Regions from separate parts of the Segeticoccus rhizosphaerae genome, predicted to be linked through region 2. Evidence: riboswitches for the same ligand, from Rfam matches in the RefSeq annotation. Region 2 holds a riboswitch; the other holds the start of a gene.
The links. Region 2 has a riboswitch for cobalamin ahead of FCN22_RS04020 (SCO2322 family protein). Riboswitches for the same ligand answer to the same signal wherever they lie in the genome.
Positions count from the first base shown of each region.

Region 1: linked by a shared signal. The riboswitch ahead of FCN22_RS19770 (ribonucleotide-diphosphate reductase subunit beta) and the one ahead of FCN22_RS04020 (SCO2322 family protein) in region 2 are both predicted to bind cobalamin.

Region 1 covers NZ_SWMA01000048.1:17,792-21,198, forward strand. The annotation lists gene FCN22_RS19765 (heavy metal translocating P-type ATPase) at 1-982, shown strand, start outside; cobalamin riboswitch at 1,123-1,264, shown strand; gene FCN22_RS19770 (ribonucleotide-diphosphate reductase subunit beta) at 1,370-2,368, shown strand; gene FCN22_RS19775 (ribonucleoside-diphosphate reductase subunit alpha) at 2,368-3,407, shown strand, end outside.
Region 2 covers NZ_SWMA01000003.1:250,067-253,473, reverse strand. The annotation lists gene FCN22_RS04030 (SixA phosphatase family protein) at 1-140, opposite strand, end outside; gene FCN22_RS04025 (cobyric acid synthase) at 194-1,729, opposite strand; cobalamin riboswitch at 1,784-1,915, shown strand; gene FCN22_RS04020 (SCO2322 family protein) at 2,016-2,873, shown strand; gene FCN22_RS04015 (energy-coupling factor transporter transmembrane component T) at 2,886-3,407, shown strand, end outside.

The DNA.
Region 1 (3,407 bases), on a different contig from region 2:
GGAGCGGCTCTCGACGGTCGACACCGTCGTGTTCGACAAGACAGGCACCCTGACCACCGGTGTGCTGCGAGTCACTGACGTGCGGCCTGCCGACGGCATCACCGTCGACGGCCTGCTCGCCGCGACGGCCGGAGCCGAGTGGTACTCCGAGCACCCCATCGGAAGGGCGATCACCGGACACGCCGCCGACCGGGGACTGCCCGTTCGCGCAGCAGCCGACTTCGACTACCAACCCGGCCACGGGGTCATCGCCACCGTCGACGGCCACCGCGTGCGGGCAGGCAACACGCGCCTCGTCCCCGAGGCAACCACCCCCACCCAGGACAATGGCGGCGGCAGCGCGGTCCACGTTGCCATCGGTGACCGCTATGCCGGCTCCATCCTGGTGGCCGACACCGTCCGTGCCTCGTCCCGGCAGGCCGTGGCCGACCTACACCGGCTCGGGCTGCAGACGGTGATGATCACCGGCGACACCGCCCAGACCGCACAGGCTGTCGCCCACGAGGTCGGCATCGACGAGGTCCACGCCGAGCTCCTGCCAGCGGACAAGGCCGGCCACGTCCAAGCACTCCGCCAGTCCGGGCGCCGGCTGGCCATGGTCGGCGACGGAGTCAACGACGCCCCCTCCCTCGCGAAGGCGGACGTGGGCATCGCGATGGGAACCGGCACCGACATCGCCCGGGAAACTGCCGACGTCATCCTGATCAGCGCGGATCTGGCCGACCTGACCCAGACCCTGCGGATCGCGCGCCGGGCCAGGCGGATCGTGCTGGCCAACTTCATCGGCACCATCGCCGTCGACCTGGTCGGCATGGCCCTGGCCGCCCTGGGCATCCTCGGGCCCGTCCTGGCCGCCATTGTCCACGTCGGCAGCGAATCCGCCTTCATCCTCAACTCCGCCCGCCTCGTCCCCGGCCGCCAGGCTCCCCGAAGCACCGCCCTTCCAGACCAGGTGCGAGCGTCACCTGGCGCGCAGCGCTGACCAACCGGCACAGCACGAGCCGCACCGGTCACGACCCCTCAGCGCTGAGTGGGCCGGGCGTCAGCGGGGGCGCGACACGGCGGCGAACAATTCTTCGCGACCACTACATCTAGGTAGTTGCATGGGTGTGATTTCCGCATATAGTGGTGCTCGCAGCTGGTTCGGCGACTCAGCCAGAGTCGTCGTCGTAAGAGGGAACCCGGTGAGAATCCGGGACTGCCCCGCAACGGTAAGTGCTCCAGGAGCGCTGAGTCCGACACCTGCCAGTGCTCACCGTCATCGGTGAGGTCCGCGACCTCGAGGGAAGGTCAGAGGATCGATGGAGTCGTCGCTCCTTCCTCCTGTCGTGGATGCGCTCATCGCCCCACTGACGAGAGGACAGAGGGCATGATCGACACCACGGATCTCCCGATCCGAACCGAGAAGTCCGCCTACGTCTTCGACTACACCATGGCCGAAGACCTGGCGAAGAAGCAGCGCAGCATCTTCTGGACCGCTGAGGAGATCCCGGTCGAGAACGACAAGCAGGACTTCTTGGTCAACATGACCCCCGCTGAGCAGGCGGCGGTCAAGACGACCTTGAAGCTGTTCACCATCTACGAGCTGATCCTCGGTGGCGAGGTGTGGGGCGACCGCATTTTCCATGCGTTCCCACGGCCCGAGATCCAGATGATGACCAACGCCTTCTCGTTCGCAGAGTTGAACATGCACGCGCCGTTCTACTCGAAGCTGAACAAGACGCTGATGATCGACACCGAGGAGTTCTACGACTCCTACAAGAACGACCCGGTGCTGGCCGACCGTATCCAGTTCGTGTGGGATGCCATCGGCGAGGAGGACCTGCTGTATGCACTCAGCGTGTTCACGCTGATGGAGAACTGTGTCCTCTACTCCAACTTCGCCTTCCTCAAACACTTCCAGTCCGGTGGCAAGAACCTGGTTCAGAACGTCATCAGCGGCATCAACTTCTCTGCTCGTGACGAGAACCTGCACGCCACCGGCGGCGCCTGGCTCTTCAACACCACCCTTGGCGAGTACGAGGCCACAGTCTCGCGTGACAAGTTCGAGGCCGAGCGCGACGACCTGTTCGCCCGGGTCCGCAAGGTCGCCGAGTGCCTCTACGCCCACGAGGCCCGCATCGTGGAGATGCTCTTCGCGCACGGGCCGATCGCCTGCATCGAGCAGGCCGACCTGGAGGCCTTCGTGAAGTCCCGGGTCAACATGACGCTGGGAAACATGCGGATGGAGCCGTTGTTCGAGATCGAGTCGAACCCCATCGCCGAATGGTTCTACAACGGCATCAACGGCACGCAGTTCCACGACTTCTTCCAGGTCACCGGCAACGAGTACAACCGCACCATCGGAGAGACGGAGTTCGAGTTCTGATGGCTGACAACAACTGGGAGACGCTCTCCTCGGAGCGTAAGGCGCTGCAGGCGCAGGGCACCGTGCCGGGCTTCATGACCACCGCCGGCTATGCCATGTTCAAGGCGAAGTACACAGTCGCCGGGCAGAGCGTCCGCGAGCGGTATGAGACGATCGCCGCGACCGCAGGCAAGCTGGCCGACGGGCTGTATGCCCGGGAGAACGGCAGGTCCTGGACCGAGCTCTTCTTCGAGGCCATCTGGAACGGCTGGCTTTCCCCATCGACCCCGGTCCTGGCCAACCTCGGCACCAACCGCGGTCTGCCGGTCTCGTGCGAGGGCTCCTATGTCGAGGACTCCGTCTGGGGCTTCTACGACACCCTCAAGGAGGCTGCGATCCTGTCCCAAAACGGATTCGGCACCTCGGCCTACCTCGGCGACATCCGCCCCCGCGGCGCGAAGTTCTCCGACAATGGCAGGGCCAACGGCGTCGTCCCGGTCTTCTGCAACTTCGTCGAGATGACCAACCAGATCAGCCAAGGCGCGACCCGCCGAGGCTCCTGGGCGGGCTACCTGCCGGTGGACCATCCCGACTTCTTCGAGCTCGCCGACCTGATCTTCCGCGAGCCGGCCAACAGGAACGTCGGCTGGATCTTCAGCCAGGCCTTCATCGACCGCATGCTCGCCGGCGACAAGGACGCCCTGGAGCGGTACCAGCGCGTCCTGAAGATCCGCGTCGTGCTCGGCAAGGGTTACATCTGGAAGGTCGACACGGTCAACGAGATGCAGACCGAGTCCTACAAGACCAACGGCCTGAAGAACAAGGCGTCGAACCTCTGCTCGGAGATCACGCTGTTCAGTGACGAGGAGCACTCCTACACCTGCGTGCTCTCCTCGCTGAACCTCTCGACATACGACGAATGGAAGGAACAGGACACCGCGTACGTCGCATGCGTCTTCCTCGACGCCGTCGCCGAGGCGTTCCTGCGCAAGGCCCGTACCATCCGCGGACTGGAGCGCGCGGTGCGCTACACCGAGAAGGCCCGCAGCCTCGGTCTCGG
Region 2 (3,407 bases):
TCGGCGATCCACCGGCCGGCCGCCTTGGCGTCCCGCACCCCGCAGTCGGTCAGCTTCCGCTCGGCATCCACCCCGCTGCCCTGCTCGGCCTTCGCGTGGCGCAGGAGGATGAGCGTCCGGTCGTGGCTGGCGCGCGTCATACCTCGAGCATGCCGCGACCGGGCAGCTTTGTCATGCCTCGGCGGTCGGCTCGTCAGCCCTCCAGGCCGATCAGGCGCGACAGCGCGTCGGTGTCGAGGTGCTCCTCGACCGCGTCGGCGAGCCGGTCGAGCATCGCCTCCCGCCGCTGTGCGAAACCCGGAGCGTCGGCCAGCGGACGCCACCGCAGACCGGCCTGTCGCCCGACGGCCCGGAGGAACGCGCGGCGGAAGGCGTCGTTCTCCAGCGTGCCGTGCCAGGTCGTCCCCCAGACGCTGCCGACCCGCCACCCGTCCAGGAACCGTTCGCGCGAATCCCCCACGGTGTCCGGTACTGCGGCTGACGGGTGGAGCCGCGTTGTCCCGTGGTGGATCTCGTATGCCGTCACGGCCGTCCCGCGCCACTCCCCCCGTGGCGCCCCCAACTTCTTGACCGCTTCGAACCGCACCGTCGTCGGCAGGAGGCCCAGGCCGGGCACGCTTCCGCCCGAAGGTGATTCGACACCGTCTGGATCCTCGATCGTCCGGGCGAGCATCTGGTAGCCGCCGCAGATACCCAGCACCGGACGGCCCTCCGCGGCCCGCCGAGCCAACGCCCGGTCGAGGCCGCGCGACCGGAGCCAGGACAGGTCGGACACCGTGGCGCGCGAGCCCGGCAGGACCACCAGGTCGGCCCGGGCCACCGCGTCGGGGTCCGCCACCACCCGGACGTCGACGCCGGGCTCGGCGGCCAGCGCGTCGACGTCGGTCGTGTTGGAGACCCTCGGGAACCGCACCACGACAACGGTCATCGTCGGGCCGGGCCGTGTCGCGGCGGCAGCCGGCTCGGATGCGCCCTCGGAGTCGGCGCCGGACCACCCCGCCACGGCGAGCGAGTCCTCACCGTCCAGCCACACGTCATACAGGAACGGCAGGACACCGAGCACGGGGCGTGAGGTGCGTTCCTCGAGCATCGACAGACCGGGCCGGAGCAGGTCGAGGTCGCCACGGAACTTGTTCACGATCCATCCGCGGACGTGGGCCCGGTCCGCCGGGTCGAGCAGGCCGAGCGTGCCGTACATCGCGGCCAGGACGCCCCCTCGGTCGATGTCGCCCACGACCACGACGGGCAGGTCGGCCGAACGGGCCAGGCCGAGGTTGACGTAGTCGCCCTCGCGCAGGTTGACCTCGGCCGGGCTGCCGGCCCCCTCGGCGATGACGACGTCGTAGCGGCCCGCCAGGTCGCGGTAGGCCTCGAACGAGCGCTCCGCGAGAACGCGCCGGTTCGTCGCCCACTCCCCCGCCTCGAGCTCGCCGTGGGGCCGGCCCATCAGCACCACGTGCGAGCGCAGGTCGGAGCCCGGCTTCAACAGCACCGGATTCATCGCCGCCTCCGGGGTCGCCCGGGCGGCCACCGCCTGCAGCCACTGGGCCCGACCGATCTCCGAACCGTCCGGGCAGACCATCGAGTTGTTGGACATGTTCTGACTCTTGAAGGGAGCGACACGCACCCCCTCCCGCGCCAGCCACCGGCACAGCCCCGCGGTCACCAGGCTCTTGCCCGCGTCCGAGGTCGTCCCGGCGACCAGCAGTCCTCCGCCGCCACGACCCACGCGTGCCTCCTCCTCGAGACGCCTTTGACACCCCGCCGACCACGTGGGACGGTTCGATCACCGAAAGCCTGTGATCAGGGGAAGCCGGTCGAAGTCCGGCGCTGACCCGCAACCGTAGGCCGTGTCCCGTGGTGTGACCACCCGGGGCCGGCAAGCCGGAGCACCTGCCACTGGCCCTCGGCTCCAACATCAGATCCGTCGTGGAACGCGGACCGGAGTCAGAGATTCGGGCGGGCCCCAGGGTCCCGTCCCGCGCCTCACTCACCGGCCGTGAGGAGGAATGCACATGTCAGTTGCCACCACTGCCGCCCCCGTCCGGAAGGCCCGGGCAGGCCACCCGTTCGTGATCCTGCTCGTCGCAGCCGCGCTCGCGGCGCTGTTCACCATGCTGCTCGCGCCGGCCGGCCCGGCCCACGCCGCGGCCTACCGCTACTGGGGCTACTACCAGCTCAAGGACGGGGCATGGGCCTTCGCCAGCAAGGGGCCCGCCGAGCTCACCCCCAAGGACGGCTCTGTCGACGGCTGGCGCTTCGCCGTCACCGGCGCGAGCAAGGACGTCCGCGACCCGCGGGCGACTCCGAGCTTCGGAGAGATCTGCGGTGACACCGCAGCCGTCGACGGCAAGAAGCGCGTGGGTGTCGTGATCGACTACGGGCGGCCTGCCGACGGTTCGGCCGGCGCCAAGCCTCCTGCCGCCGTGGCCGAGTGCGCGCAGGTCGACGAAGCGGCCCACGGTGACGAGGTGCTGGCTTCGGTCGCCGACGTCCGCGCGCAGAAGGGCCTGGTGTGCGCCATCAACGCCTATCCCGCCCAAGGCTGCGGCGAGGAGGTCAAGGACGTGTCTGCCGCGGCCAAGAAGCCCGACACGCCTGTCCAGCTCACGGTCGCCGGCAAGGCGGCGAGCACACCCGCGCCGTCCACCGACGCCACGTCCACGGCGACGTCGACCGCCGCGTCAACCGCCGGAGCGGTGCCGAGCAGCAGCCCCAGCAGCGACAACGCATCCGTCCAGGCCAGCGCGTCCCAGGACCGGTCCGACGAGGGCTCCGGCACGGGGACCGGCACGTGGGTCGGTGTCGGGGTCGTCATCCTGGCAGTGCTCGCCGTGGGCGCCGTCGCGCTGCGCCGCCGCCAGCAGCCCTGAGGCGACGATCCCGTGCTGTCCGCTGCCGACCGGCCCACCCTCGCGCGACTGCTCCACCCTGTCGCGTGGTGGGTCTGGGCCGTCGGCCTGGCCGCGGCCGCGTCACGCACCACCAACCCGTTCCTGCTGCTGCTGGTCATCGCGGTCGCGGCCTGGACGGTGTTGGAGCGCCGGGAGATCGGCGGTTCGAACGCGTTCGCGGTCTTCCTCGCGATCGGCCTGCTCGCCATCGTGCTGCGGCTGGCCATGGTGGCGGTGCTGGGCGGTGGGGTGACCGGCCGTGTGGTGCTCGTCCGGCTCCCGGAGGTGCCGCTGCCCGACTGGGCCGCCGGCGTGCGGATCGGCGGCCCCGTCACCGCGGAGGGGCTGCTGTCCGCTGCCTACGAGGGCCTGCGGCTCGCCGCGATCCTGGCGTGCCTCGGCGCCGCCAACGCGCTCGCGAGCCCGCGCCGGCTGCTGCGCTACGTGCCCGCCACCCTGTATGACGTGGGCACGGCGGTCGTGGTGGGCCTCACCTACGCGCCGCAGATGGTC